DNA from 3 places in the Parasedimentitalea nitratireducens genome. Region 2 is predicted to be linked to each of the others. Evidence: riboswitches for the same ligand, from Rfam matches in the RefSeq annotation. Region 2 holds a riboswitch; each other region holds the start of a gene.

Region 1 (10,379 bases), on a different contig from region 2:
ATTGTCTGGGCCATTTGCGTGGCCTCGGCATTTGTTCATTCCAGTGTGAAGTCCTGCGCGATAATGAAGCCGCAGCAGGGTTGTATTACTCACTGGGTATGACACAGAACCGACTGCTGGATTGTTATAGCCTGCCGATTTTGCAACAGGATACGCCAGCCGCAAACGGTTTTACCAAGACCCACTGGCAAGACATCGCCGCGCAGGTTGCTGAGGTTCGGGACTGGACACCGTCGTGGCAAAACGACGATGACTCGATGCTGGCCATTGGGGATCAGCTAATTTGCCTTGCGTCGTATGACGGGGCAAAGCTGCAGGCCTATGCCGTGGTCGGCGCCCAATCGGGGACGGTTCATCAGCTGGCAGTTCATACTTCTGCGCGTGGACAAGGGCTAGGAAAACCCTTGCTTACTGCGGTTCAACGCCAATTGCCCGATACACCCTTGCGGCTGATCAATGTGCAGCAGGAAGATCGGGTGTTTCAGGGGCTTATGGCATCCCTTGGCGCAACCGAGACTGCTGGGCAGTATGAATTGCAAATGACATTGCAATGAGTTCCGACACACACGAACAGGTTCTGGACGGCGGCAATATCAACTCGGTTGTTCGGGTTGGCGACTCGGTGCGGCGATTTACGGGGCCCCAGAGCGACACCATTCACCAGTTTCTGCTGCACCTAGAGCAGAAGAATGTTCCAGCCCCACGAGGGTGTGCCCAAGGCCATTGTAGATTTCGACCTCTGCGGCCCCGGACCTCGCACTCGCGACTTGGCCTATCTGTCCTATTGGATGACTCCGCTGTCGTTTGGGGCCGAAGATCTTTGTGAGTATTCCAAACAGGACCTGGATCGTGGTAGTCAGAGACTACAACTGCTTTGCCAGACCTATGGAGGCCAGGCTCCACAGGAAGTTCTGCCGATGGTCTCAGACGTCCTGCACCATATGGGCGACAAAAACTCTGTCGCAGACATGGTCGGAGCCGAGGCCGCCAACCGGCTTCAGGCAGAAGGGCACCTAGACCACTGGTCCCGCGAAGTGCAGGCCTTTGACGGTATGTTCGAACGGCTGATGGTAAACTTGTCGTGCTAGACATACCAATCTCAAGACGCCCACTTTGGTAGAACGAAACGACGTCCATCTAGAACGTGTTCAATCGCGGAACAAATGCCTGGCTATTCGTTACGTGGCATGACGGTTGGGAGGGGTTCGCTGCGCTTGCCTTTTTGCCGTCCTCGTCTGTATTTGCTCTGGTAATCACGTCTCTGTTTGGTGATCTCATACAGAACAATTCCCGAACTTGTTCCCAAATTGAAGCTTTCGATTATTCCAAACATAGGGATTGCAACACACATCTCACTGCGCTCAACGGCCATCTCGCTGATGCCGCGTTTTTCGTTGCCAAACCAAACCGCGAGTTTGGTGTGTTTGGTAAAATCTCCTTCGTGCAAATAGACGTTGGTTCTGCCTTTGATATGAGGAGACGTAACCACTGAAGCGAAGTTCTGTTCTTCCAAATGGTCTAGGCAAGCCTGGGTGCTGTCAAACCGCTTTACAAAGGTCCATTTGACCGCAGAGACCGAGGTCTTTGAAAGGGATTTGCGCTCGCGCATTTCTTGCCAGTCATCAGGAAGCGCCTTGCGTGGGTCCACAATGTAAACCTTCTCTGCACCCAGAGCATTTACGTTTCGGATGACGGTGCCGATATTTTTGATGTCCGCTGGATCTTCGATCACTGCAATTAGATTTTTGCAGCGAAAATCCTTGATCGCGTCCGAGCGCTCGCGGACGGACGTTCTTACTTTTTTGTTCTCAGTATTATCCATGGGTACTAATAAACCGCGCCAATTATCGTTTCGTTTGTAATGTCTTATGTAGGTATTGCGGCCTATTAACAGAAATGCAACGCGCGTCAGCGTGAGTTTGCGGTACGAATAATTATCGACGCAACAGATAGATATCCATGATCCAGCCATGATCTGCACGGGCTCTGGCACGGGTTTTGATGATCTGCTCGGAGACATCGCTCAGTTGCCCGGAAATCAGGATCTCTTCTTTCATGCCAGCATAGGCCGACCACCAGATCTGTACGCCAGTAGGATCAATGCTCTGGAATGAACATTCGCCATCCAGCATGACAACCAGAGTATTGGCACTGTCGGGCCAGCCGTGATCGCGCAGTTGACGGCCTGTGGTGATTGTGAACGGCGCGCCGATTTCGTTGACCGGGATCGCGTGGGATGCAGTCAGAGCCTGGATCGAGGTGATGCCGGGGATCACAGTCAGGTTGATGTCTTGCTGGCGCTGCAAACGATCGGCAATACGCATGGTACTGTCGTACAGCGATGGATCACCCCAGACCAGAAAACCAACCTTGCCACCATCGGGCAGGTGCGTCTGAATTTCTTTCGCCCAGACCAGCGCAATCGCATCGTGCCAGTCGTCGACCCTCTGGTGGTAGTCGACGGTCTTAGGGTCGCGGGTGGGCAAGCCGAACTCGACGAGTTTGACATCGGTGTTGGTAATGACTTGATCGCAGATCTCACGTCGTAAACCGGCCAGATCATCTTTGCCCGCGCCTTTGTTGGGGATAAGGATCAGATCAACCGCGTTCAGGGCGTCTATGGCCTGCAACGTTAGGTGCTGTGGGTTGCCGGTGCCGATACCAATTAGGGTGAGGTCGATCATTGTTAGGCTCCAAATGTGGGAAGATGTTTTAGGAGTTGTGTCCGGCAACGCCGTGCAGCGCCTTCCCCGGGGAAGGCGCTGTGCACCTCCCCAAGGTCAGGCGCTGACCATGATCTTATTCGACTTGCAGCGAAACCGAGGCCTCGACGGGCGCACCATCGACCATCAGCGGGCTATGGCTGTTGGCGTTCAGCGAAACCTTCACTTCGACGTCACCCTTGGGCAGGTCACCGATGTGCAGCCAGTTGCCGTACAGGCGACCCAGCTTGGTGCCGTTGATATAGACATGCGCGTGGCCTTCACCGTCGGCGTCCTCTTTCGAGGCGTTCTCGGGCGAGAAGTGGAAGTTCTTGGGCATGACGTGCAAGTTCCAACCCGCCATCGGGTCTTTGGTGAGCTTGACTTCCAATCCTGGGGCATCCTCCCCGGCGGGCAGGTTTACAGCCGAAGCGTGATCGTGGCTGGCCATTTCGGCCTGCATTTCCATGCCGGCGTGTTGCGACGGATCGCTGTGATCATGACCTTCGAAGGTCACGCCATTGCCAGCGGCAATCACAAAACCAGCGCCGCCACCAAAGATCAGACCAATGGCAAAAAGTGCGAGTGGGCGGGACATTTTCGTCCTCCATAAAGTAAAACCCCTCCGCCGTTTCTGGCGAAGGGGGAGGTAAGCTTGTTCAGGCTGAGGCCTCGGCGCGTTGACCTTCGACTTGCCAGAAGTATCCGGCAAAGGTGCCAACCAGGGCCCAGGCGGCCAGACCAACGCCAAAGGCGCGGGCGGCAAACAGGGCACCGATCTCGGTTGGAACCGGACCAGCAAAGGTATCAGGCTCAGGTGCACCAACCAGGTGCGGTGCCATCAACAGGGCTGCTGCGATCAGGTAGCTGATCTTGTTGGTGCCAAAGGCAATCAACCACATGGCAGCAGCTGCGGTTGCCACCGTTGCGCCCCACCAAACCTGACGGTCGGCAACATCCGCTGCGGCAACGCCTGGAACTTCGGGCGCAAGCGTAAAGCCTGGTGCCAGGTGGAAGGCGATAAAGCCAGCCAGGCCCCAGAGCAGCCCGGTGCGGGCATTGATCTCGGCACCTCGCGTTTCGGCCATGGACATCAGCGCCACCAAAACCAGCGTGTAACCGGTATAGGTCAGCATGGTGAACACGATGCTTAGCCCGTCGCGCATGGCGTCAAAGCCGGGCAGCTCGGGATGTGCGGACACAGGTGTACCGCCGAAATGCACCAACTCACCGGTCTCATAAAGCTCGGCGTGGAGCAGAACAGGCTGCACGAATACCAACTGCAGCAGGGCGGCAATCAACCCTGCTGCAGCACCAGCGAACAACGCGCTGGTTAAAATGCGGCTATACATTGGTTAGTGGCAGGGGAAGCCAGTTGCGTGACGCACGTCATGTGCGGCGTCATGCAGGGCGGCTGCCTGTACGTGGCCGGTTAGGGTGATCACACCCAGGCCCAGAACAATTGCGAAAACAGCTGGCAGGAAACGGGATCCGGCGGCGGCAGCGTTCAGTGTTTTAGTCGTCATATTTTCTCTCCTTACCGTCACACCCGACGGCATCAATTTGCGTTCCATACGGCCGGTCTCCTGACTCGTGGGTCACAGCCAACTTTCCCCTTCCCACCGGGCCGTTGCCCGACAGTGGTTTGGAAAGCCGCTCGCCACTCACAGTCGCGGGGGCGGTTGAGGTCTCGGCGCCGCGATTGGGTCCGCCGTTCCTCATTCCCGTTTCAGTCCTAACGCTTTGCGCTGTGCGGACACCATATCACGCCAATGTGCCCGATGGGGTGGTGCAGGGTCAAGTTTGAAACCGACGGTTTGGGAGGGTTGTTGCGACTTATCCTTCCATTACCGGGCATTTAGCCCGGACGTGAGGACGGGCAGCGCCTGACCTTCCCCCCGGGAAGGCGCTTTGCACCTCCCCAAGGTCAGGCGCTGCCCTCGGATTTAGTCAATATCCGCAGGGATTCGCGCGAGGGCCTTGAACCGCAACCCGCCCAGTGGACGGGCGTCGGCAAGGTTGCCGTCCGTGCTGTCATTGAACAGGCTCAGAAAGGTTAGGATGTCGGGAATATCCGCTGTTGAAACCTCACCAAACAAATAGGCGGTTTTGCCACTTTGGCGCACCGACAGGGTTTGCGGGCGTTTACAGCCCGACATGCAGTCCACCTGTTGCACTTTGACCTCCAGCCCAGCAACTGCAACGGCCTCGCGCAGTTGATCCGGCAGGGTCGGATCGGCGTCGCGGCAAGTACGGCACAGGGTCAGGGTTGGCACGCTCATTCCGACTCAGCCAAAGGCCCATAAAGGATCAGCACCGGGGCGGTGGTTTGGAGTTCACGCAGTAGGGTTGGCAGCTCACCAACGGTGTGATGCGACAGCTCTTGTTCCGGTGTCGAAATGGCCAGTGCAAGCATAGCTGGGGTTTCCGAGGGTAACCCATGGGATATCAGCAGTTCCGCCAGCGCGGCAAAGGTGCGTTTGCCCATATAGACCACAGTGGTTGCATTGGCATCAGCCAGCGCGGTCAGGTTCAGGTCTTCGGGCAGCTCTCCAGTCACGTCGTGGCCAGTGATATACTGCAACCGCCGGGCGGTCAGGCGGCGGGTCAGCGGGATACCTGCCGCCGCAGCTGCTGCGGATGCTGCGGTAACGCCGGGAATGACCTCGTATTTGATACCTGCTTCGCGCAGGGCTGTGATTTCTTCTTCGAGCCGACCAAAGACACCAGAATCACCGGATTTTAGCCGCACAACCTTGGCACCAGACCGGGCGTAATCCACCAGCAGTTTGCTGACGTGGTCTTGCTTGGGCGAGGGGCGACCGGCGCGTTTGCCAACACCAACCAGATCGGCATCTTCGCGGGCATGGTCCAGGATCGGACCGGAGGACAGATCGTCAAACAGCACCGCATCAGCGGCTTCCAGACTTTTCACCGCCTTAACGGTCAGCAATTCCGGATCGCCGGGACCAGAGGAGACAAAGCTGACAAAGCCACTCATCTGCGTTCTCCGGTGATCAAATGGAAGAAGGTGCCGCTGACATTGCCCTTGATCGATCCGGTTTCAGGCACTGGGTTGCCGTCGGCGTCAAACACTTGCGCCAGCGGGGCGTCGGGTTCGTCCAGAATGGTCGAGTAGTGGAACTCGTGCCCGCGCAGAGCAGCACCTGCGTCAAAACCGGGCATAGGAGCATCCAGCACCGCGCGGCGATAGCCGAGGTGAAATTTGCGTTTCTCGTAAGAGGTCACAAGCCCTAGTAACCCGGCCATCTGGTGACGGTTGCCTTGCTTGTCGATCAGCGCCTCTCCCAAGGCCATGTAGCCGCCGCATTCGCCGTGTACCGGTTTGGTCTCGGCATGTTTGCGCAGGCCCGCGCGGTAAGTCTCTGCTGCGGCCAGCGTGCCACCGTGGAGTTCAGGGTAGCCGCCGGGGAGCCAGACCAGATCGGCGTCTGGGCTTGGCGCTTCATCAGCCAGAGGCGAGAACGGCAGGATCTCGGCCCCAGCGTTGCGCCAACCAGTCAGCAAGTGCGGGTAGGTGAACGAGAATGCTGCATCACGAGCAAGCGCGATGCGTTGGACAGGTGGAGTGGGTAGCGGTTGAGCGGTTGGGGCTGGGCCAGATAGGGCTGCAGCCTTGATCGCGTCGAGGTCGACGTTTTCGCGCAAGAAGGTTGCGTAGCCTGAAATGGCTTCTTCGAGATCAGGGTGTTCAACCGCCTGGATCAGGCCAAGGTGGCGTTCGGGCAGGGTCAGGTCGCCGCGACGAGGCAGCGAGCCGAGCACCTTGATGCCAGCCTTTTCCATGCCCAGCCGGGTCAGCCGTTCGTGCCGCGGGCTGGCGACGCGGTTGAGGATGACGCCGGCAAATGGCACCTCGGGGTCGTAGTTCTTGAAACCGAGTGCCGTTGCGGCGGCAGACTGCGCCTGACCGCCCACATCGACCACTAAAACGACTGGCCAGCCCATGCGTTTGGCGGTTTCGGCGCTGGTGCCAAAGGCGGTTTGGCCTCGCGTGGCGACGCCATCATACAAGCCCATGGAGCCTTCGCCGATGCAGATTTCTGCGCCTTCTGCCTGTGAAGCGACAGCATCCAGCAGGGTGCTATCCATCGCCCAGGTATCAAGGTTGAACGAGGCACGTTTGGCGGCCGCAAGGTGAAAGGCCGGGTCGATGTAATCGGGGCCGGATTTGAAGGGCTGCACCGACAGGCCGTCTTCGGCTAGGGCGCGGAGCAGGCCGAGCATCACAGTGGTTTTGCCAGTGCCCGAGGAGGGGGCAGAGATCATCAGGCCGGGTGGGTTTTGGGACATTACTCGGTTCCTTCCGGAAAACGCGGATCGGTGCCGACGGGGCGATAGCGGCGGTCATAGTCGCCCGCATAGAGGCAGCTTTCGTCAAACTCCTCGGCCCCGATGGCGCGGCCCACCAGGATCAGTGCGGTGCGGCCGCGTTCGCCGCCGGTGGCGTCTTCCAGGGTTTCAAGCGTTGCCTTGACCACACGCTGGTCGGGCCAGGTGGCGCGCCAGACAATAGCCACGGGGCAGTCGCCGCCGTAGTGGGGTGTCAGGCGGGAGATGACTTCCTCTAGCACATGCACCGAGAGGTGAATGGCCAGGGTTGCGCCGGTTTTTGCGAAGTTTTCAAGTGTTTCGCCGTCTGGCATGGATGACGCGCGGCCCGAGGTACGGGTCAGGATCAGCGACTGGGCCACGCCGGGCAGGGTGAGTTCTGCGCCAAGCGCAGCCGATGCAGCGGCAAACGCAGGAACGCCGGGGGTGACGTCGTAGGGAATATCCAGCGCGCGCAGGCGGCGTAGTTGCTCGCCCATGGCGGACCAGACCGACAGGTCGCCGGAATGCAGACGCGCGATGTCGTGACCGGCGTCATGGGCCGATTGGATCTCAGTCATGATCTCGTCCAGCGACATCGAGGCGGTGTTGATGATGCGGGCGCCCTTGGGACAGTGCTGCAACAAGGCCTCGGGTACTAGCGAGCCAGCAAAGAGGCACACGGGACAGGCTGCGATCAGGTCGCGGCCGCGCAGGGTGATCAGGTCGGCGGCACCGGGGCCGGCGCCGATGAAATGTACGGTCATGTTGTCGTCCTTTGGGCTATTGCCGCGGTGGCAAGGCCATTGTCTGTGATAACGCGGGGGGCCAGCAGCTGCACGGTTGCATCTGGCTGGCCCTGTTGAGCGGCGGCGAGGGCTGTGGCCTCGGCCAAGGATCCGGTGCCAAAACGGGCTTGGATCCGGTCGGATTGGGTGGGCGTTTCAATGCCCAGAATGTCATCTTCGGCCAGTGCGACCACTGGCAAGTTCATGTCTTTCGCCAGTTGCTGCATCTGCGGGGCGCTGGCCTTGGCTGTGATCGAGGCCAGCGCGTCGGGCTGGGTGCAGCCGGTCAGCCTAATTGCGGCGCGCAGGTCGGCGGTGCTGGCCGATTGGCGAAATCCGATACCGGCGATTTTCATCGGGTAATGCTCCATTGCAGGACCGGGCGGGCACGTTCCCAGCCGCGCATGGTGCCCAAGGGGCCTGCCTCGGCAATCTCGGCCTTTAGCAGGTGGCCGCCGTGTTGGGCGTGGGCCATCATAAGCAGGGTCTCGGTTTCCAAAGTGACGCCATTGGCGATGATGCGGGTGCCGGGGGGCAGGATGTGCCACAACTGGTCCAGCAGCGCCTGCGAAGCGCCGCCGCCGATAAAGACGGTGTCTGGCAGTTCCTGGGTCTTTAGCGATTGTGGGGCCTGTCCGATAACCAGGCTCATGCGATGGGTAAGGCCAAACTTTGTCGCGTTGAGGTTAATATTTTCAGACCTGTGCGTACGCTGCTCGAATATCAGTGCACGGGCACCGGGGGCCGCAAGGCACCATTCGACCGAGATTGAGCCGGAGCCACCGCCGATATCCCACAAGAGTTGGCCGGGACGCGGGGCTAGGGCCGATAGGGTCAGGGCGCGGATCGGGCGTTTGGTGATCTGGCCGTCGTGGTGGAACAGATCGTCTGGCAGACCCGAGGTGTGGGGCAGGCCGGGGTTGCCTTGGGCTGCAAGAGCCACGGCTACCGGAGCCTGTACATCGTCGAGATCAAAGGCATCGGCGCGGGTGCTGCGCACACGCTGGTTTGGCCCGCCGAGGCGTTCCATCACCGCCATCTGAGTTTCGCCAAAGCCCTGTTGGGTGAGCCATGCGGCGAGTTCGGCTGCGGCCGCGCCATCGCGCAGGGTGCAGATCAGCTGAGTATTAGGGGCGAGCACGGGCAGCAGGCGTTCAAAGGGCGCGGCGTGCAGGCCAAGGCAGAGTGTATCCTCGATCCGCCAGGCCATGTGATTGGCCACCATCGCGAAAGTGGAAGGCACCGGGTAAGAGACCCATTCGCCCGGCGCGAGATGTGTTGCGAGAGAGCCGCCCGCGCCGTGCCAGAAGGGATCACCCGAGGCGAGAACGGCGACCTGTTTGCCGCGCGATTGAAGCACTGGATCAATTGAGAATGGGACGGGCCAAGGGTGGGCTCGGTCGCCCGCATTCACCAATTCCAGATGGCGGGGGCCGCCAAAGATGATCTCGGCCTTGTCCAGTGCAGATCGGCTTGCATCTGGCAGGCCGCTCAGTCCATCTTCGCCCAGACCGATGATTGAAAGCCAGGGTTCAGACATGACACGTATCCTTTTGCTGGGGGGCACAACCGAGGCCTCGGGGCTGGCGAAACAGCTGGCCATGGCCGGGCGGGACGCGGTGTTCAGCTACGCCGGCCGAACCGCGCGCCCGGCGTCGCAGCCTTTGCCCATGCGGCTGGGCGGGTTTGGCGGCGTGGCTGGATTGGTCGAGTATCTGCGCAGTGAGCGGATCACCCATGTGGTGGATGCCACCCATCCCTTTGCCGCGCAGATGAGTGCCAATGCGGTGGCGGCTTGCGGCGAGGCTGGCGTGGCGCTTTGTGCGCTGGAGCGGCAGCCGTGGGAGGCTGGTGAGGGTGACAATTGGGTTAGCGTCACCGATATGCAGGGCGCTGTGGATGTGCTGCCCAAGGAAGACGCGCGGGTGTTTCTGGCGATTGGCAAGCAGAACCTGGATGTCTTTGCCGCCAAGCCGGGCAACCATTACCTGCTGCGGTTGGTGGATGCGCCCGAAGGCGCGTTGCCGTTGCCCGATTGTTCGGTTGTTGTGGCGCGAGGGCCGTTTGATGCCGCCGGTGATCAGGCCTTGGTGGCAGAGCATGGGATCACCCATGTGGTGGCCAAGAATGCAGGTGGTGTGGGCGCCGAGGCCAAGCTGCAGGCTGCACGGGCGCTGGGGGTGCCGATCGTGATGATCGACAGACCACAGGTTCCGGATCGGAAGATCCTGCGCAGCGTTGGCGAGGTTATGACCTGGCTGGAGCATTCTTAGCCTTCAGTTGCGTAGCGTGGGGTGTAGACATGGCGGCCAATGCGGCGGGTGTCGGCGTTGCCGACGATTACAACCGTGCGCATGTCTGCCATCTCGGGTGTGGCTTCATCTAGTGTGACAGTGGTGATCGTCTCGCCCGGCTTGGACACATCGCGGGCAAAGGAGATGAGAGTCCCGCCGCCACAGGCCTCGCGCAGGATTTCTAGCGCCCGGCCAAACTGGTGTGGGCGGGATTTGGAACGTGGGTTGTAGAACCCCATGGCAAAGCCAGCCTCACCGGCCAG
Region 2 (10,379 bases):
CAGCTGAGCGCTTGTAAATCGCATTCAGCGCGGCCAAACCGCGTACCCGATCTGGGAAGCGGGACGCCATATCGAGCGCTATCATGGCTCCCATCGAATGGCCGACAACCAGTGCCGCCTCAGGCAGGGCTGAGGCGATGGCATTGCTATAGTCGGCCAATGTCATGTCAGCGTCGGGCACCGGGCTGGCGCCATGTCCGGGCATATCGATGGCCATCACTGTGAATTCGGTTGAAAGGGCGTCGATCTGTCCGCACCAGGCGTCGGCCTGCAAGCCGACCCCGTGGATGAGCACAACCAGCGGGCCGTTGCCCGAGGTGACATAAGACAGATCATCCAGATCAAACCGCTGCTGGGTTGTCGACATCATGTCCCAAATCCTTCAGATCCTGATACCGGTCGCCAATGCGGTGATGCGGGCGGCCTCCTGTTGCGGCACCAAGCACAACAACGATTTCATCGTCGCGTGGCGCGTCAGGGATCGAAAACTGGATCGTCAGGTAATGTGAGCGACGGCCTGCATCATTTTTGTCCATCAGGGGCACCATGATTGGCGCGTTGGCCGGGCCACGGGTGTTGGTGAAGGCCAGATAGGATTTCGCGCTTACCGCTTCGCGATAGTGATTGCCAAACCGAAGTGTATGGATCAGTCCCGAGGCATGCTCAACTTCGCCATTCAACCCCACAACCGCGGCTTTGCCATAGGCTTCGATAGCGTCGCCACCACCTGCCAGACGGATCATCCGGTCGGTCATCATCTCGCCCAGAACCGGTCCATAGGCCTGAATTTCTGGCTTCAGGTCTTCGACAAACCGTCCCGCCCACGGGTTTCGGACCACGGCTGCAACCGCAAACATGCGCCACGGCGTGTCGGTTTTGCGAAAACCTTCAACCAAAACCTCTTCGTCATAGGTCACGATTTTTCGGATGTCGGGGTGCATTATCATTCTCCTGTTCGCTGCTGCGCGACTATCGGATCAGCTTGTTTTTGAGACAAACAAATGATTTATGTGCTAAGGTATTAGCAAGACTAATGGGTGACTTGATCAATGGCCAAATCCCTTCCGCCGCTCACGTGGTTCCGTGCCTTTGAAGCCGCTGCGCGCAACCTGAGTTTTACCGCCGCCGCAGAAGAAATTGGCCTGACGCAATCGGCCGTGAGCCAGCAGGTGAAATCATTGGAAGTTCGGCTTCGTGTTGCGCTGTTTATCCGGCAGGCGCGGGGATTGTCGTTGACCGATGATGGGCGAAGGTTGTTGCCGCAGGTCGCCGCTGCGCTGGACTCGCTTGCCGCTGCAACAGATCCATTTGATGTGGGGACACCAGAAAACTTCCTGACCGTTGCAACATCGGTCAGCATGGCCCAATGGGTCATCGCGCCCTATTTGCCAGATTTCTCCAAGCGACACCCGGACATACATCTGCGGATTCAAAGTGCCACTTGGCCAGACGATTTTCATTCAGCCCAGGCTGATGTGGAAATCCGGTTTGGATCACAAAAACAAGGCGGTAAGAATGCTGAGCTTTTGACACCAAACAGGTTGATTGCCCTCAAGTCGCCCGCGCTTCACGGAGATATCGAGGATCTTCCCCTGATCGAGGCCGTTGGGACATCTGGTGGCTGGAAGGCCTGGGCCGAAACCCATGGTGGTGGGCATCCCCCATCGTTTTTTGTGGACTCTTATGGCATGGCACTGAACCTGGCCGTTCAAGGCAATGGTGTTGCACTCGTCAGCGAACTTCTAGCCGATCATGCTATTCGCACGAACCAACTTGCACGAGCGCATGCAGCTTCAATCCCGGGCAAAGAAGGCTATTACCTGTCGATCGGAGAGGCCTCTCGGCCTGCGGTGTTGTTTCGGGATTGGCTGCTGGAACAGCTTTCTATTTAGGCTCGCCCGATACTAAATTCCCATATTGGTCAATGAATATTTACACTGTTGGCGGCGAATGACCACTCCTCGCCTTTCTTTCTTCAGACGTCTTCCTTGCTGCCCCGCGCACCAATGTCGTAGAAGGGCTGGGAGCCACCACTAGACGAAAACGCACCAAGGTCGGCTGTGGGCCATTCACGTCCCATCTGAGTGAGTTGCGGTCAGGCTTTGCAAATGTCGCTATCGGTGCTTTTCTACCGTTGGGGCTGACCGCAGCGAAGGACCGGTGCCAACGAGCCCATCAAGAGCCAGGGAGTCCGAAGAAAACTAAGGCAATCTCCAGCTTCGACAGTGCTCGGAAATTGCATTGACAGATTGGAGAGCAGAGCTGGCCTAAATAAGGCATTCGTTACGGCTAGTTCAGATAGAGCGGTCTATGCATCCGATGGTCTCAAAAGCACAGGTTAGTCGCTTTGCACAATGCTAATACTGGACACAGCAAGGTCTCCTCAGTGAAGGCTTTTGGCTTTTCGCCTACTGCCTGATGATCTGTCTAGATTGGCAGACCTGCCAACCGGGCGATCAGCTCCAGCGAATTGCGCGCCTCGAATTTTTCCAACAACCGTGCTCGGTGCACTTCGACAGTGCGTGGAGAAATGTCCAAATCTCTTGCGATCTCTTTGCTGGTCAGGCCCTCTGCCATCATCTTAGCGACTTGCCGTTCCCGTGCGGTCATATCTGCTATTGGTCGATGGTCCGAAATATCCGCGAAACTCCATACCGACCGTGCAAAAGGTGTTTGCGGATCCATCGACTGTCCGCGCACCCGGCACCAGAAATGCGCCCCGTCACGGCGACTCATGATCCGTTCGTCTTGATATTCACCAGAGCCATGCATCTTGCGTAGGCCCAGATTGCCAATGCGTTCATATTCTTCGATTGAAGGATAAAGCTTAGATAGGGAATGCCCGTCCAACTCGCCATTCCGATAGCCAAACATCTGAGCGAACCGTGGATTGCTCCGGCGGATCACACGGTTTTCAGCATAGATCAATCCAACTGGTGAATGATCAAAGACAAGAGTTTCGAGATCGTCTTTCATGGAAACCTACGTATTTTCACGGATCATCTTGTCGCACATGCCCCGCTACCCTGCAATCAAAGTAGTGGAGGGATCTATGGACGCAAAGATTGTTGGTTGGGGGCACACCCCCTTTGGCGCGCTGGATATGGGGTTCGAAGAGCTCATACAGACCGCAGCGGCAGAAGCGATAGAGAAAGCCGGAATAGATCCCGCTGAGATCGACGGAATCTGGCTGGGGCATTTCAACAGCGGCATGGTGCCGGATGCCTTTGCCTCCTCTCTGGTTCTGGGCTTGGATGATCGTCTGCGCTTCACCCCCGCAACCCGTGTTGAAAACGCATGTGCCTCTGGCTCGGCAGCGGTCTACGCAGCACGGGATGCAATCCGGGCGGGGTCCGCGCGGACAGTGCTTGTAATCGGTGTGGAAAAGATGACAACGCAGGATACCAAAGGCGTGACCAAAGCGCTCGCTGGGGCCTCTTATCAGGGTGAAGAGGCAGGCGTCAGCTTTCCCCAGATCTTTGGCCGTATTGCCGATGGGTATTTTCAGGCCTTTGGCGATCAATCCGAAACACTGGCCCGGATTGCGGTTAAGAACCACACCAATGCGCTGTCAAACCCGCTGGCGCAGATGCGTCGCGAGGTGAGTTTTGACTTCTGCAACACCCCAAGTGACAAGAACCCCTTGATCGCACCACCACTGCGTCTGACAGATTGCTCGCTAATCTCTGACGGGGCTGCCGCTCTGGTGATGGTGGCAGAGGATCGCGATGGCTTCGAGCATGCTGCAGGGTTTCGTGCGGCCCGTCAGGTCAATGATGTGCTGCCCATGTCTCGCCGTGACATGACGCAATTGGCTGGTGCGGCCCGAGCCTTTGAGCTGGCCTATGAAGAGGCCGGGATCACTGTGAATGACCTTGATCTGGCCGAGGTGCATGACTGTTTCACCATTGCCGAGCTGATGATTTACGAGGCCATGGGTCTGACCCCTGCGGGCCAAGGTTCCAAAGCCGTTACAGCTGGGACAGTGATGGCAGATGGCGCCTTGCCTGTGAACCTCTCTGGCGGGCTGAAAGCCAAGGGGCACCCTGTCGGCGCAACGGGGGTGTCCATGCATGTATTAGCGGCACAGCAAGTGACGGGACAGGCCGGAGCATTGCAAAAACTTGGTGCTGAATTAGCGGCTGTGTTTAATATGGGCGGCTCTGGTGTTGCGAATTACTGTTCGATCTTGGAGCCCCACTCATGAACCCAGCTGAATGGCTGCACCGCACTGCACGGGCGAAAAGGGACAGCCCCGCGCTGTTAACGGGTGAAACGCTCGACTTGGACTACGCCCAATTTCGCGACGCCGCAGCACGCCTTGGTGCGGGTTTGGCGGCGCGTGGCGTGTCCAAAGGCGACAGGGTTGCGATTTATATGGGCAACCGGATTGAGTATCTGATTGCTATGTATGGGGTATGGTTTGCAGGTGCTGCGGCCATTCCGATCAATGCCAAACTGCACCCGAAAGAAGCGGATTGGATCCTTGAAAACGCAGAGGCTACGCTGTGTTTGAGCGACGACAAACTTGGGCCTGACCTCACGACACAGGCGATATGCGTGGACGATCAGGACTGGGCTGCGCTTTTGGCCTCTGATCCGATGACGCGCCCTGTGCCACTCGACAGCAATGACATGATCTGGCTGTTCTACACCTCCGGCACCACCGGTAAGCCCAAGGGTGTGATGATGACTTGTGGCAATGTCGCATCGATGACTTATGGGTATTTCACCGATGTGGATGAAGTCTTTGCCGAGGATGCCATCCTCTATGCCGCGCCTATGTCGCATGGCGCAGGGATCTATAACTTCATGCATGTGATCCGTGGCGCGCGCCATGTGGTCCCTGAAAGTGGTGGGTTTGAACCAGATGAGATCCTGTCATTGGGCAAATCCATTGGCCGCATCTCAATGTTTGCCGCGCCAACCATGGTGCGCCGCCTGGTGGACCACGCCAAAGCGACAGGGCAAATCGGTGAAGGGTTGCGCACTATCAGCTACGCTGGTGGCCCGATGTATGAGGCCGATATCCTTGACGCGGTCGAAACAATGGGCGCGCGATTTGTGCAGATCTATGGTCAAGGCGAATGTCCGATGGGCATCACGGCCCTTACCCGCCATGATGTGGCCGACCGATCCCATCCTCGGTGGCGCGAACGGCTTAACTCCGTAGGCACGGCCCAAAGCGCGGTTCTGGTGCGCATTTTTGATGAAACCGGTCTAGAACTTCCGCCTGGTGAAACTGGCGAGATTGTGGTGCGCGGCGCCACCGTGATGAAGGGCTACTGGCAAAATCCAAAAGCTACGCTGAACACTATCCGTGATAGTTGGTTGTGGACGGGCGACATGGGATCAAAAGACGCAGATGGCTATATCACCCTGCAAGACCGCTCCAAAGATATGATCATCTCAGGTGGGTCAAACATCTATCCCCGCGAGGTGGAGGAGGTGCTGCTCTCGCACCCCGATGTAGCCGAAGTTGCGGTGGTTGGTCGCCCACACGCCGATTGGGGCGAAGAGGTTGTGGCCTTTGTGGTTGGCACGGCCGCTTCCTCCGCGCTCGACCAATTGTGCCTTGACCAGATCGCGCGGTTCAAACGACCCAAAGAGTATATCTATGTGCCGCAATTGCCGAAAAACAATTACGGCAAAGTACTCAAAGTAGACCTTCGTGCTCGTCTACAAGAAGGGACCACCACATGACAAACCTGACAGGGCACACAGCATTGGTCCCCGGTTCCCTTCGAGGGACCGGCTTCGCCATAGCGCTTGCAGGCGCCGGGTCGCGTGTGACGGTTCATTGTTTGGGATCCACCTAGGCCTTCCTGTTTAAATCCAGTTCCGTCCAGAGCCAAGGCTTGACGTTGCTCGCAGCTGTTTGGAACCGTGCCGCTTTTGCCATCCATATCCCAAGGTCGGTGCCAAAATCAGCAAGCCGCTAATTCGGCTGTTTGTTACAGATCAACATGACAACAAACTGTAGCACGGTTACTGCGCCCAGAATGGTTTGGGCGAGAGATATCATTACCGCGATTTGTCTGACGTCAGCACCTATGGGGCCAGATAGCGACATTTAAAAAAGGAGTGTTTCTGGCTCATCGTAACTACCGCGGAGTGGATGATGAGAAAGACAGCAGTACCAATAGAGTGTCCCCGCCCAAAGTAGAGTGTCCCCGCCCAAAGTGTACGCTTAAGAAGTTACCGCATGCAGAGCGGTAGGTTCCAAAAAACTGTCTTTGAGTGGGGAATGAAACCACCGAAATCCCGATTGACATCCAGCTTACCTTCATGCCACAACTTGCCGCGATGGTTCCCGGGCGTACAGCGCATTCCGGGATGAAAAGGGAATATGGTGAGGTGTAGCCAACAGGCGCCAAATCCGTAACTGCCCCCGCAACTGTAAGCGGTGTGCGTCCTCCGTAAGCCACTGGGCCAAAGGTCTGGGAAGGTGGGGAACGCCAACAGCCGCGAGTCAGGAGACCTGCCATCTTGAACGTTAACTCAACCCGGGCGGGGTGTCCCGGATAGGAGGCCAAGATGGCTTTTACGGCATTTGAATGCCCTACATTTAGGTTGACCTGTGCGTACCCCGCGACTTCGCGGAGGGCGATATGCACCGGACTACCACACATAGAATTACCGTCTGCACATCCTGCAAACATACTGGAGAGATCTGTCGTCCCGGCTATGCGTTGATTGACCGGCTGCGTGCCGCAATCGAAGCTGCCGGGGATAGTATTGCCGAAGATTTTGAGATTGCAGGGACAGCCTGTATGGCAGGATGCAGTCGGCCTTGTACCGTGGCGTATCACGCCACACGCAAAGCGTCTTATCTGTTTGGCGACATTGAGCCGGATGAAGATATCGGTGATCTCGTTGAATTTGCCCGTCAATACGCCGTGTTACATGACGGTTGGTGTAGTTCCGTAGACCGACCCGGAAAACTGCGCAAGACGACTCTGGCGCGGATACCCGCAGCTTTAATGGCGATCGAAGCGACGGACCAGGCAGTCTCATGAGCGCAACATCGTTAACACTAGAAGCCGTCACATGGGCGCCGCGTAAACGCGCACCACTGCTGCTAAACGAAATCTCCGTTGCCCTAGAGGCAGGAGAGGTGCTGGGAATTGTAGGCCCTAATGGAGCAGGCAAAACCACGCTTCTGCGGCTTATCTATGGGTTTAATCGGCCGATGAGTGGCAGAATCCTGATTGGTGAGCAGCCGATATCAACTATGCCGCCCCGCGCCCTGGCGCGCAAAGTGGCTGCTGTTTTGCAGGAACAACCGACTGATTTGACACTCTCTGTGCGTGAAATCGTTGCCTTGGGACGTATCCCCCACCGTATGGGGTTCTCTACGTCCGGCCCACGCGATGCAGAGCTGGTCGACGCTGCAATTGATCGTATGGAACTGCATGACTTGGCAGACCGCAGCCTATCAACCCTGTCTGGCGGCGAACGTCAGCGTGTCATGGTTGCCCGGGCACTGGCGCAGGATCCTCAGATATTGGTGCTGGATGAACCCACTAACCATTTGGATATCCGGCATCAACTGGAAGTTTTGCAACTGATCCGCGATCTCGACCTGACGATCGTGACATCCTTGCATGATCTGAACCTGGCGTCTGAGGTCTGTGACCGTGTCCTGGTCCTGAAAAATGGCACTCAGCAAAGCTTTGGCACGCCACAAGAAGCACTGACCGAACAGTTAGTATCTCAGACCTTTGCGGTATTTGCCCAACGAGATGAACTGACCCTGAGCCGCAAGACACACCTAACCTTTCAACTTCCCAACTAAAATCTTGAGGACATTATGAAATACACAACTCTGGCCCTAGGGCTGAGCCTGATCGCGAGTGCAAGCAGTGCAGAAACCACAGTCGATAGCTGCAACCGCCAGGTCACATTTGACACCCCGCCCAAGGCCGCCATATCCAACGATGTGAACCTGACCGAAATGATGCTGGCGCTGGGTTTGGCGGACCGAATGGTCGGCTACACCGGCATCTCTGGCTGGAAAACACTGGACGAAGAGATGCGCGCCGGTGTCGAGGCTTTGCCTGAACTGTCGGCCAAATACCCAACCAAAGAGGTGCTGATCGGCGCTGACGCGGATTTCTACTTTGCCGGCTGGAACTATGGCATGAAGGTCGGCGGCGAAGTGACGCCTGAAACTCTCGCCCCATTCGGAATTGATGTCTATGAGCTGACCGAAAGCTGTATTCACATCGGCGAGAAGCCCAAGGTCAGCATGGACGACATGTACAATGACCTGTTGAACCTTGGTAAGATCTTTGATGTCAAAGCCAAGGCCCAAACCCTCGTTGACGGGTATCAGGCTGAGTTGAGCGCCTTCACCAACGGTCTGGAAACCGGTGATCCACTGCGGGTGTTTGTCTATGACAGCGGCGAAGACACTCCGTTTACAGCCGGTCGTTATGCGATGCCAACCGCGCTGATCGAGGCTGCCGGTGGTCAGAACATTATGGATGACTTTGAGAAAAGCTGGGCTACTGTGACCTGGGAAGCTGTTGTCGAGCGTAACCCCGAAGTGGTGGTCATCGTGAACTACGGCAATGTCACCGCCGAAGAAAAACGTGCATTCATGATGAACAACCCAGCTTTTGCTGAAATGGATGCGGTGAAGAACGACCGTTTCGTCGTGCTGGAGTATGTCGAGGCCACCCCTGGGCCACGCAACATCAAAGCGGTTCAGAAACTGGCTGCTGGGTTCTGGGGCAACTAATATGGGCCAAGGGCAACGCCACACATTTCCGTTGGGACTGACCATCGTTCTGAGCCTTTTGGCGCTTGCGTTGTCCTTGTCCGTTGCAATCTCGGTGGGCGCGGTGTCTGTGCCCATCGAAACCGTCTGGGGTATTTTTTTCGACAAGATTGGAATGGGGTGGAGCGAGCCTAATTGGTCCAAAGGCCGCGCTGCCATCGTCTGGGACATCCGATTTCCGCGCGCATTATTGGCGGTTCTGGTTGGCGCGGGGCTTGCTATGGTTGGGGCGTCGTTGCAAGCAGTCACGCGCAACCCACTGGCTGATCCCCATCTTTTGGGCATTTCTTCGGGTGCAGCCTTTGGTGCAATCTTGGCACTGTTGCACACAGGATTGTTTTTGGGACTGCTGACGGTACCAGTTCTCGCCTTTCTGGGGGCGCTTGCAGCGACTGCCTTAGTATTGGTCGTGTCGCGTTTTGCTGACGCCACCAGCGCCGACCGCCTGGTTCTAACCGGCGTCGCTGTGTCTTTTGTCATTATGGCTGGTGCAAATGTTCTTATTTTCCTAGGCGATCCACGGGCTACGCATACGGTGATTTTTTGGATGCTAGGCGGACTGGGCTTGGCCCAATGGTCCCATCTGATCTATCCGCTAGCCGTTTTGCTGCCTTGTGCGCTTTGGCTGCTGGCCCAAGCGACGAGGCTCAATGCTATGACCATCGGTGACGAAACAGCTGCGACGTTAGGAATTCCCGTGACCCGGTTCCGACTTGCTACCTTTGTGATCGGCGCATCGATTACTGGCGTGATGGTCGCCTTTTCCGGCATGATTGGATTTGTGGGCCTTATGGTGCCGCACATCGTGCGCCTGATTACCGGCGGCGACTATTTGCGAGTTCTGCCGGTTTCGGCCTTGTTCGGAGGCATATTCCTATTGTGGGCTGATATTGCTGCACGCACCTTGATGGCCCCAGAGGACATGCCTATTGGCATCGTAACAGGGCTTGTCGGAGGAATGTTCTTTATCGCGATACTAGGGCGCAAGTGACGCGAAGACGAGCTATGTAGCGACGATGGTGAGTGACGGTGTTAGTTAAGAACTTGGACTCAGCTGTAATTGAGACTGTTTTCGCCTCCCAACCGCTGCTGTTTATGGTCGGGAGCACAGCGTCGGTGTTCGATTGGGGGAGGCTCAGCGGTTCAAGGTCGAATGCACCATTTGGCACACACATGTCAAAGACCGAAATGTTCTTCATAGCGGCTGTTGAGGATCGCTAAGTGGACACGTCCCAGCAAAGTTCACAAACACCATTTTCGCGACCGTGGCGCTAAATGCGCATCTTTCCCGATAGGCGGAGACTGATCATTAACGGCAGTTTGCATGAGCTGCGGGTATGCGTTGGTAGCAGAATCTGTAAAGCCGTGGACCACGCATGGTTGGCTGAGATGAAACGGCCAAGTGTGAATTTTGACTGCTACATTTCACTAAAGAATTGCCACCCACCTAAGGAAAAACTCACCGCAACAGAATTTGGAACGAGCGGGCCACTACAGCCCACCCGGATGCTTTGATTACTCGGCGGGTGCCGTAACTGCGGCGCTGTGTTTATCTCGCAGCCCGTCTCGATAAAGGGCTTTGGCAAGTGACACG
Region 3 (10,379 bases), on a different contig from region 2:
CGCCGCAGCGGCGCGCAAGACCAATTCCAATCTGCAAATGCACTGGGCTGGCGTAACCGTCACGACAAATGGGAACTACGCTGATCTCACGGTTTCAACAGGCAGCAACGTTTATGCTGAACAGGTTGAACACGTCGAAATCACCTTGGCACCGTCGCCACCCCAATCAGGTCGTAAGGCTGTCCGTGCCCACTCCGACAGCTTGGTCTTAGACAAACTCAATTCACTTGCCGCGCTGACCTACGCCCCCGCAACCGAAGCATCACGTCGGTTTGGGGCGGGTGCAGGGCAATCCGATAATGACTGATTTGGAGGACGTATGATTAATACCCGAACCCTCAGCCTTGCAGAAATCGAAGAGTTATCCTTTGCCGCGCTTGTTGCTGCAGGCACCTCCCCCGAAAATGCGCGGCCGCTCGCGGTTGCGACTGCAGCTACAGAAGCTGATGGCGTGGCTAGTCACGGCCTGGCCTATATCCCGATCTATGCCGAGCATGTGCAGTGCGGGAAAGTTGATGGCCAGGCTGTTCCCAAACTGGAAAATCCCCGCCCAGGAATAATCACCGTGGATGCGGCAACGGGTTTTGCCCACTCTGCCATCGACAAAGGGTTTGAAAAATTAGTTCCGCTGGCACGTGAGCAAGGCGTAGCGGCACTGTCGATCCACAACTCCTATAACTGCGGTGTTCTGGGATACCACACCAACCGGCTGGCTGCTGCGGGGCTGGTTGGGCTTGGGTTTACAAATGCTCCAGCCTCGATTGCGCCATCGGGAGGATACAAACCCGTCGTTGGGACCAACCCATTTTCGATTGCCGCGCCGGGAATTGATGGAAAACCGACGATATTGATCGACCAGAGTGCCAGCACCATCGCCAAGAGTGAGGTGATGAAACATGCGCGCGAAGGAAAACCCATACCCGTTGGTTGGGCATTGGATAGCGACGGTAACCCAACAACAGATCCGAACGTCGGGCTCAAAGGTTCGATGGCTCCCTCGGGTGGATACAAGGGCGTCGGAGTCGCATTGCTGGTCGAGATGATGGCAGCCGCTCTCAGCGGTGCCTCTTTAGGCATCCATGCGTCTCCATTTTCCGGAACTGCAGGCGGCTCTCCAAAGACAGGGCAGTTCTTCTTGGCCATAGATCCGGAAGCAACATCAGGCGGCCTGTTCACCTCACGGATCACGGATCTGGCTAACGCGGTGCACGAGCAAGAAGGCGCCCATCTACCAGGGGACGGGCGCAGTGAAAAACGCGCTTTGGCGCAGACACAGGGCGTTGCGGTCAACTCCGCAACCCTTGCCCGGATCGAGCAACTGCTCGGTTAAGGGAATGCCTGCCGGGGGAGGCAGGCAAATTGGGCAGGTCAGAATAAGGCCTGTTCCAAATGCTCGAATGAGCCAACAGTGGAAGGGAGAGTTCCAATGTCAATCAAGCCTCCATTTACGGAGCTGGAGATCAAGAAGGCGGGGTCTGGATTCTATGAAGGATACAGTCTGCCGATTGCGCTCATCAGTAAGATCAGCATGGCTTTGCTGGTTATTTGGGCCCTTGTGTGGCCCGCCAACGCCAACAGTGCCTTGGGCAGCCTGAACTGGCGTATTTTAGGTGATTTCAACGCCTTCTATATCGTGATTGTCGGTGCATTTGCCTTCTTTCTGTTTATCGTCGCGGCCCTGCCACAAACTGGGAAACGGATTATGGGCCGAGCAGGAGAAGCGCCTGAATTCTCTAATTTTTCATGGTTCTCAATGATGTTTGGTGCCGGGTTGGGTGTTGGGCTTATGGTCTTTGCCACCGCTGAACCAATGGGCCTTTGGGGATCGAACCCTGTGGTTGTGGCTGGCGAAGTTGCGGGCAATACCGAAGAGGCGCTGCAATCGGGCTACCGCTACACCTTCTTGCACTACGGCATCCATGCTTGGGCTATCTACGTGGTGACCGGCTTGTCACTGGCCTACTACGCCTACACACGGGACATGCCATTGACGATCCGGTCGGCGCTGACGCCACTGTTCGGCAAATATGTGAACGGCTTGTTTGGTCACATTGTTGATGTGCTGGGTGTCGTTGCGACGATTCTGGGCGTATCAGTGACCATCGGATTTGGTGTCAGCCAGTTCATTGACGGGCTCTATGCAATCACAGGTATGGAGTGGATGATGGACATGTCTGGAGATGCTCCGGCACCGGGCACTGTAGGACTGGTCTCAGGGCTGGTTGTCATCATGGGTCTGTCGATCATCTCGGCAGTGTCCGGGGTTGGCCGCGGGGTGAAATACCTTTCGAACCTGAACCTGGTCCTTTCGATCATCTTGCTGCTGACCTTTGTGATTTTTGGCTCATTCCTGTTCGCAATGACCACCTATGCAACCGCACTGGTCGATTACATCCTGCACTTTGTCTCGCTCAGCTTTGGCGCATATGGGCCACAATCTGCGGATGCCTTTGCTGCGGCCCTACCTGAAGCAGCCAAACCCCTTTCTGGTGATCTGATGGCGGGTGCAACCAACGCCTGGGGATCCTTTGACGGGTTCAAATCGGGACTTGAAGGTGCCGCCGCAGAACTGCCCGAGGCAACACTGGCAGCTGTCTACGAAGCAGGCAACGCTGGACGTCAGTTTGGCTGGCAGGCCGGTTGGACCACGTTCTATTGGGCTTGGTGGATCGCGTTCTCCCCCTTCGTCGGCCTGTTCCTTGCACGAATTTCCAAAGGCCGGTCAGTGCGGGAATTCATTGTTGGCTGTGTTTTTGCACCAACCCTGGTCTGTTTTGCCTGGATGGCAATATTGGGTGGGACCGCGATCGACCTTGAATTGAGCGGTGGCGCAGATGGTGCGATCATCGGCGCGTCGAACACAGCAAAGCTGTTTGTTACCCTCAGCGAGATGCTGTCAGGTGGCTTCTTGTCGGCGATTACCGTGATGTGCGTGGTTCTTATCCTGACCTTCCTGGTAACATCAGCAGACTCAGGAATTTTGGTTATGAACACCATTATGTCCGGCGGCGAACAGGAAACAGGCCACAAGCACCGTATTGTTTGGGGCGTGATCCTGACGCTGGTGATTGGTACTTTGCTGATCGCTGGTAAAACAAATGGCGGATCAGATCCGATGGAGGCGTTAAAAAGTGCGATGATCATCGGTGCACTGCCCTTCACTATGGTTATGGGCCTGATGTGCGTGTCACTTGCCAAAGCCCTTTATCGAGACGGGCTGCGAGATAAACACAGCGCCGCAGTTACGGCACCCGCCGAGTAATCAAAGCATCCGGGTGGGCTGTAGTGGCCCGCTCGTTCCAAATTCTGTTGCGGTGAGTTTTTCCTTAGGTGGGTGGCAATTCTTTAGTGAAATGTAGCAGTCAAAATTCACACTTGGCCGTTTCATCTCAGCCAACCATGCGTGGTCCACGGCTTTACAGATTCTGCTACCAACGCATACCCGCAGCTCATGCAAACTGCCGTTAATGATCAGTCTCCGCCTATCGGGAAAGATGCGCATTTAGCGCCACGGTCGCGAAAATGGTGTTTGTGAACTTTGCTGGGACGTGTCCACTTAGCGATCCTCAACAGCCGCTATGAAGAACATTTCGGTCTTTGACATGTGTGTGCCAAATGGTGCATTCGACCTTGAACCGCTGAGCCTCCCCCAATCGAACACCGACGCTGTGCTCCCGACCATAAACAGCAGCGGTTGGGAGGCGAAAACAGTCTCAATTACAGCTGAGTCCAAGTTCTTAACTAACACCGTCACTCACCATCGTCGCTACATAGCTCGTCTTCGCGTCACTTGCGCCCTAGTATCGCGATAAAGAACATTCCTCCGACAAGCCCTGTTACGATGCCAATAGGCATGTCCTCTGGGGCCATCAAGGTGCGTGCAGCAATATCAGCCCACAATAGGAATATGCCTCCGAACAAGGCCGAAACCGGCAGAACTCGCAAATAGTCGCCGCCGGTAATCAGGCGCACGATGTGCGGCACCATAAGGCCCACAAATCCAATCATGCCGGAAAAGGCGACCATCACGCCAGTAATCGATGCGCCGATCACAAAGGTAGCAAGTCGGAACCGGGTCACGGGAATTCCTAACGTCGCAGCTGTTTCGTCACCGATGGTCATAGCATTGAGCCTCGTCGCTTGGGCCAGCAGCCAAAGCGCACAAGGCAGCAAAACGGCTAGCGGATAGATCAGATGGGACCATTGGGCCAAGCCCAGTCCGCCTAGCATCCAAAAAATCACCGTATGCGTAGCCCGTGGATCGCCTAGGAAAATAAGAACATTTGCACCAGCCATAATGACAAAAGACACAGCGACGCCGGTTAGAACCAGGCGGTCGGCGCTGGTGGCGTCAGCAAAACGCGACACGACCAATACTAAGGCAGTCGCTGCAAGCGCCCCCAGAAAGGCGAGAACTGGTACCGTCAGCAGTCCCAAAAACAATCCTGTGTGCAACAGTGCCAAGATTGCACCAAAGGCTGCACCCGAAGAAATGCCCAAAAGATGGGGATCAGCCAGTGGGTTGCGCGTGACTGCTTGCAACGACGCCCCAACCATAGCAAGCCCCGCGCCAACCAGAACCGCCAATAATGCGCGCGGAAATCGGATGTCCCAGACGATGGCAGCGCGGCCTTTGGACCAATTAGGCTCGCTCCACCCCATTCCAATCTTGTCGAAAAAAATACCCCAGACGGTTTCGATGGGCACAGACACCGCGCCCACCGAGATTGCAACGGACAAGGACAACGCAAGCGCCAAAAGGCTCAGAACGATGGTCAGTCCCAACGGAAATGTGTGGCGTTGCCCTTGGCCCATATTAGTTGCCCCAGAACCCAGCAGCCAGTTTCTGAACCGCTTTGATGTTGCGTGGCCCAGGGGTGGCCTCGACATACTCCAGCACGACGAAACGGTCGTTCTTCACCGCATCCATTTCAGCAAAAGCTGGGTTGTTCATCATGAATGCACGTTTTTCTTCGGCGGTGACATTGCCGTAGTTCACGATGACCACCACTTCGGGGTTACGCTCGACAACAGCTTCCCAGGTCACAGTAGCCCAGCTTTTCTCAAAGTCATCCATAATGTTCTGACCACCGGCAGCCTCGATCAGCGCGGTTGGCATCGCATAACGACCGGCTGTAAACGGAGTGTCTTCGCCGCTGTCATAGACAAACACCCGCAGTGGATCACCGGTTTCCAGACCGTTGGTGAAGGCGCTCAACTCAGCCTGATACCCGTCAACGAGGGTTTGGGCCTTGGCTTTGACATCAAAGATCTTACCAAGGTTCAACAGGTCATTGTACATGTCGTCCATGCTGACCTTGGGCTTCTCGCCGATGTGAATACAGCTTTCGGTCAGCTCATAGACATCAATTCCGAATGGGGCGAGAGTTTCAGGCGTCACTTCGCCGCCGACCTTCATGCCATAGTTCCAGCCGGCAAAGTAGAAATCCGCGTCAGCGCCGATCAGCACCTCTTTGGTTGGGTATTTGGCCGACAGTTCAGGCAAAGCCTCGACACCGGCGCGCATCTCTTCGTCCAGTGTTTTCCAGCCAGAGATGCCGGTGTAGCCGACCATTCGGTCCGCCAAACCCAGCGCCAGCATCATTTCGGTCAGGTTCACATCGTTGGATATGGCGGCCTTGGGCGGGGTGTCAAATGTGACCTGGCGGTTGCAGCTATCGACTGTGGTTTCTGCACTGCTTGCACTCGCGATCAGGCTCAGCCCTAGGGCCAGAGTTGTGTATTTCATAATGTCCTCAAGATTTTAGTTGGGAAGTTGAAAGGTTAGGTGTGTCTTGCGGCTCAGGGTCAGTTCATCTCGTTGGGCAAATACCGCAAAGGTCTGAGATACTAACTGTTCGGTCAGTGCTTCTTGTGGCGTGCCAAAGCTTTGCTGAGTGCCATTTTTCAGGACCAGGACACGGTCACAGACCTCAGACGCCAGGTTCAGATCATGCAAGGATGTCACGATCGTCAGGTCGAGATCGCGGATCAGTTGCAAAACTTCCAGTTGATGCCGGATATCCAAATGGTTAGTGGGTTCATCCAGCACCAATATCTGAGGATCCTGCGCCAGTGCCCGGGCAACCATGACACGCTGACGTTCGCCGCCAGACAGGGTTGATAGGCTGCGGTCTGCCAAGTCATGCAGTTCCATACGATCAATTGCAGCGTCGACCAGCTCTGCATCGCGTGGGCCGGACGTAGAGAACCCCATACGGTGGGGGATACGTCCCAAGGCAACGATTTCACGCACAGAGAGTGTCAAATCAGTCGGTTGTTCCTGCAAAACAGCAGCCACTTTGCGCGCCAGGGCGCGGGGCGGCATAGTTGATATCGGCTGCTCACCAATCAGGATTCTGCCACTCATCGGCCGATTAAACCCATAGATAAGCCGCAGAAGCGTGGTTTTGCCTGCTCCATTAGGGCCTACAATTCCCAGCACCTCTCCTGCCTCTAGGGCAACGGAGATTTCGTTTAGCAGCAGTGGTGCGCGTTTACGCGGCGCCCATGTGACGGCTTCTAGTGTTAACGATGTTGCGCTCATGAGACTGCCTGGTCCGTCGCTTCGATCGCCATTAAAGCTGCGGGTATCCGCGCCAGAGTCGTCTTGCGCAGTTTTCCGGGTCGGTCTACGGAACTACACCAACCGTCATGTAACACGGCGTATTGACGGGCAAATTCAACGAGATCACCGATATCTTCATCCGGCTCAATGTCGCCAAACAGATAAGACGCTTTGCGTGTGGCGTGATACGCCACGGTACAAGGCCGACTGCATCCTGCCATACAGGCTGTCCCTGCAATCTCAAAATCTTCGGCAATACTATCCCCGGCAGCTTCGATTGCGGCACGCAGCCGGTCAATCAACGCATAGCCGGGACGACAGATCTCTCCAGTATGTTTGCAGGATGTGCAGACGGTAATTCTATGTGTGGTAGTCCGGTGCATATCGCCCTCCGCGAAGTCGCGGGGTACGCACAGGTCAACCTAAATGTAGGGCATTCAAATGCCGTAAAAGCCATCTTGGCCTCCTATCCGGGACACCCCGCCCGGGTTGAGTTAACGTTCAAGATGGCAGGTCTCCTGACTCGCGGCTGTTGGCGTTCCCCACCTTCCCAGACCTTTGGCCCAGTGGCTTACGGAGGACGCACACCGCTTACAGTTGCGGGGGCAGTTACGGATTTGGCGCCTGTTGGCTACACCTCACCATATTCCCTTTTCATCCCGGAATGCGCTGTACGCCCGGGAACCATCGCGGCAAGTTGTGGCATGAAGGTAAGCTGGATGTCAATCGGGATTTCGGTGGTTTCATTCCCCACTCAAAGACAGTTTTTTGGAACCTACCGCTCTGCATGCGGTAACTTCTTAAGCGTACACTTTGGGCGGGGACACTCTACTTTGGGCGGGGACACTCTATTGGTACTGCTGTCTTTCTCATCATCCACTCCGCGGTAGTTACGATGAGCCAGAAACACTCCTTTTTTAAATGTCGCTATCTGGCCCCATAGGTGCTGACGTCAGACAAATCGCGGTAATGATATCTCTCGCCCAAACCATTCTGGGCGCAGTAACCGTGCTACAGTTTGTTGTCATGTTGATCTGTAACAAACAGCCGAATTAGCGGCTTGCTGATTTTGGCACCGACCTTGGGATATGGATGGCAAAAGCGGCACGGTTCCAAACAGCTGCGAGCAACGTCAAGCCTTGGCTCTGGACGGAACTGGATTTAAACAGGAAGGCCTAGGTGGATCCCAAACAATGAACCGTCACACGCGACCCGGCGCCTGCAAGCGCTATGGCGAAGCCGGTCCCTCGAAGGGAACCGGGGACCAATGCTGTGTGCCCTGTCAGGTTTGTCATGTGGTGGTCCCTTCTTGTAGACGAGCACGAAGGTCTACTTTGAGTACTTTGCCGTAATTGTTTTTCGGCAATTGCGGCACATAGATATACTCTTTGGGTCGTTTGAACCGCGCGATCTGGTCAAGGCACAATTGGTCGAGCGCGGAGGAAGCGGCCGTGCCAACCACAAAGGCCACAACCTCTTCGCCCCAATCGGCGTGTGGGCGACCAACCACCGCAACTTCGGCTACATCGGGGTGCGAGAGCAGCACCTCCTCCACCTCGCGGGGATAGATGTTTGACCCACCTGAGATGATCATATCTTTGGAGCGGTCTTGCAGGGTGATATAGCCATCTGCGTCTTTTGATCCCATGTCGCCCGTCCACAACCAACTATCACGGATAGTGTTCAGCGTAGCTTTTGGATTTTGCCAGTAGCCCTTCATCACGGTGGCGCCGCGCACCACAATCTCGCCAGTTTCACCAGGCGGAAGTTCTAGACCGGTTTCATCAAAAATGCGCACCAGAACCGCGCTTTGGGCCGTGCCTACGGAGTTAAGCCGTTCGCGCCACCGAGGATGGGATCGGTCGGCCACATCATGGCGGGTAAGGGCCGTGATGCCCATCGGACATTCGCCTTGACCATAGATCTGCACAAATCGCGCGCCCATTGTTTCGACCGCGTCAAGGATATCGGCCTCATACATCGGGCCACCAGCGTAGCTGATAGTGCGCAACCCTTCACCGATTTGCCCTGTCGCTTTGGCGTGGTCCACCAGGCGGCGCACCATGGTTGGCGCGGCAAACATTGAGATGCGGCCAATGGATTTGCCCAATGACAGGATCTCATCTGGTTCAAACCCACCACTTTCAGGGACCACATGGCGCGCGCCACGGATCACATGCATGAAGTTATAGATCCCTGCGCCATGCGACATAGGCGCGGCATAGAGGATGGCATCCTCGGCAAAGACTTCATCCACATCGGTGAAATACCCATAAGTCATCGATGCGACATTGCCACAAGTCATCATCACACCCTTGGGCTTACCGGTGGTGCCGGAGGTGTAGAACAGCCAGATCATGTCATTGCTGTCGAGTGGCACAGGGCGCGTCATCGGATCAGAGGCCAAAAGCGCAGCCCAGTCCTGATCGTCCACGCATATCGCCTGTGTCGTGAGGTCAGGCCCAAGTTTGTCGTCGCTCAAACACAGCGTAGCCTCTGCGTTTTCAAGGATCCAATCCGCTTCTTTCGGGTGCAGTTTGGCATTGATCGGAATGGCCGCAGCACCTGCAAACCATACCCCATACATAGCAATCAGATACTCAATCCGGTTGCCCATATAAATCGCAACCCTGTCGCCTTTGGACACGCCACGCGCCGCCAAACCCGCACCAAGGCGTGCTGCGGCGTCGCGAAATTGGGCGTAGTCCAAGTCGAGCGTTTCACCCGTTAACAGCGCGGGGCTGTCCCTTTTCGCCCGTGCAGTGCGGTGCAGCCATTCAGCTGGGTTCATGAGTGGGGCTCCAAGATCGAACAGTAATTCGCAACACCAGAGCCGCCCATATTAAACACAGCCGCTAATTCAGCACCAAGTTTTTGCAATGCTCCGGCCTGTCCCGTCACTTGCTGTGCCGCTAATACATGCATGGACACCCCCGTTGCGCCGACAGGGTGCCCCTTGGCTTTCAGCCCGCCAGAGAGGTTCACAGGCAAGGCGCCATCTGCCATCACTGTCCCAGCTGTAACGGCTTTGGAACCTTGGCCCGCAGGGGTCAGACCCATGGCCTCGTAAATCATCAGCTCGGCAATGGTGAAACAGTCATGCACCTCGGCCAGATCAAGGTCATTCACAGTGATCCCGGCCTCTTCATAGGCCAGCTCAAAGGCTCGGGCCGCACCAGCCAATTGCGTCATGTCACGGCGAGACATGGGCAGCACATCATTGACCTGACGGGCCGCACGAAACCCTGCAGCATGCTCGAAGCCATCGCGATCCTCTGCCACCATCACCAGAGCGGCAGCCCCGTCAGAGATTAGCGAGCAATCTGTCAGACGCAGTGGTGGTGCGATCAAGGGGTTCTTGTCACTTGGGGTGTTGCAGAAGTCAAAACTCACCTCGCGACGCATCTGCGCCAGCGGGTTTGACAGCGCATTGGTGTGGTTCTTAACCGCAATCCGGGCCAGTGTTTCGGATTGATCGCCAAAGGCCTGAAAATACCCATCGGCAATACGGCCAAAGATCTGGGGAAAGCTGACGCCTGCCTCTTCACCCTGATAAGAGGCCCCAGCGAGCGCTTTGGTCACGCCTTTGGTATCCTGCGTTGTCATCTTTTCCACACCGATTACAAGCACTGTCCGCGCGGACCCCGCCCGGATTGCATCCCGTGCTGCGTAGACCGCTGCCGAGCCAGAGGCACATGCGTTTTCAACACGGGTTGCGGGGGTGAAGCGCAGACGATCATCCAAGCCCAGAACCAGAGAGGAGGCAAAGGCATCCGGCACCATGCCGCTGTTGAAATGCCCCAGCCAGATT

Evidence for each region. A riboswitch is a leader RNA that binds a small molecule or an ion and turns the genes downstream of it on or off. The one in region 2 is predicted to bind cobalamin.
Region 1: another riboswitch for cobalamin. It lies ahead of AC2T28_RS13105 (CbtB domain-containing protein); the one in region 2 lies ahead of AC2T28_RS10555 (DUF1636 family protein).
Region 3: another riboswitch for cobalamin. It lies ahead of AC2T28_RS13625 (DUF1636 family protein); the one in region 2 lies ahead of AC2T28_RS10555 (DUF1636 family protein).

What each region holds. Positions count from the first base shown of each region.
Region 1 is NZ_JBYAXC010000003.1:492,048-502,426, reverse strand. It holds gene AC2T28_RS13135 (GNAT family N-acetyltransferase) at 1-554, shown strand, start outside; gene AC2T28_RS13130 (hypothetical protein) at 690-1,088, shown strand; gene AC2T28_RS13125 (TrmH family RNA methyltransferase) at 1,172-1,972, opposite strand; gene cobF (precorrin-6A synthase (deacetylating)) at 1,935-2,684, opposite strand; gene AC2T28_RS13115 (hypothetical protein) at 2,800-3,300, opposite strand; gene AC2T28_RS13110 (CbtA family protein) at 3,362-4,054, opposite strand; gene AC2T28_RS13105 (CbtB domain-containing protein) at 4,058-4,228, opposite strand; cobalamin riboswitch at 4,262-4,481, opposite strand; gene AC2T28_RS13100 (DUF1636 family protein) at 4,649-4,984, opposite strand; gene cobA (uroporphyrinogen-III C-methyltransferase) at 4,981-5,703, opposite strand; gene AC2T28_RS13090 (cobyrinic acid a,c-diamide synthase CobB) at 5,700-7,016, opposite strand; gene cobM (precorrin-4 C(11)-methyltransferase) at 7,016-7,801, opposite strand; gene AC2T28_RS13080 (cobalamin biosynthesis protein) at 7,798-8,178, opposite strand; gene cbiE (precorrin-6y C5,15-methyltransferase (decarboxylating) subunit CbiE) at 8,175-9,362, opposite strand; gene AC2T28_RS13070 (cobalt-precorrin-6A reductase) at 9,361-10,095, shown strand; gene cobJ (precorrin-3B C(17)-methyltransferase) at 10,092-10,379, opposite strand, start outside.
Region 2 is NZ_JBYAXC010000002.1:978,793-989,171, reverse strand. It holds gene AC2T28_RS10590 (alpha/beta fold hydrolase) at 1-370, opposite strand, end outside; gene AC2T28_RS10585 (amino acid synthesis family protein) at 342-941, opposite strand; gene AC2T28_RS10580 (LysR family transcriptional regulator) at 1,050-1,892, shown strand; gene AC2T28_RS10575 (response regulator transcription factor) at 2,428-2,976, opposite strand; gene AC2T28_RS10570 (acetyl-CoA acetyltransferase) at 3,053-4,207, shown strand; gene AC2T28_RS10565 (class I adenylate-forming enzyme family protein) at 4,204-5,703, shown strand; partial or broken gene AC2T28_RS10560 (DUF4389 domain-containing protein) at 5,816-6,034, opposite strand; cobalamin riboswitch at 6,291-6,503, shown strand; gene AC2T28_RS10555 (DUF1636 family protein) at 6,612-7,019, shown strand; gene AC2T28_RS10550 (ABC transporter ATP-binding protein) at 7,016-7,798, shown strand; gene AC2T28_RS10545 (ABC transporter substrate-binding protein) at 7,814-8,746, shown strand; gene AC2T28_RS10540 (FecCD family ABC transporter permease) at 8,748-9,776, shown strand; gene AC2T28_RS10535 (BCCT family transporter) at 10,301-10,379, opposite strand, start outside.
Region 3 is NZ_JBYAXC010000004.1:9,453-19,831, reverse strand. It holds gene AC2T28_RS13655 (DUF3726 domain-containing protein) at 1-307, shown strand, start outside; gene AC2T28_RS13650 (Ldh family oxidoreductase) at 320-1,330, shown strand; gene AC2T28_RS13645 (BCCT family transporter) at 1,427-3,262, shown strand; gene AC2T28_RS13640 (FecCD family ABC transporter permease) at 3,787-4,815, opposite strand; gene AC2T28_RS13635 (ABC transporter substrate-binding protein) at 4,817-5,749, opposite strand; gene AC2T28_RS13630 (ABC transporter ATP-binding protein) at 5,765-6,547, opposite strand; gene AC2T28_RS13625 (DUF1636 family protein) at 6,544-6,951, opposite strand; cobalamin riboswitch at 7,060-7,272, opposite strand; partial or broken gene AC2T28_RS13620 (DUF4389 domain-containing protein) at 7,529-7,747, shown strand; gene AC2T28_RS13615 (class I adenylate-forming enzyme family protein) at 7,860-9,359, opposite strand; gene AC2T28_RS13610 (acetyl-CoA acetyltransferase) at 9,356-10,379, opposite strand, start outside.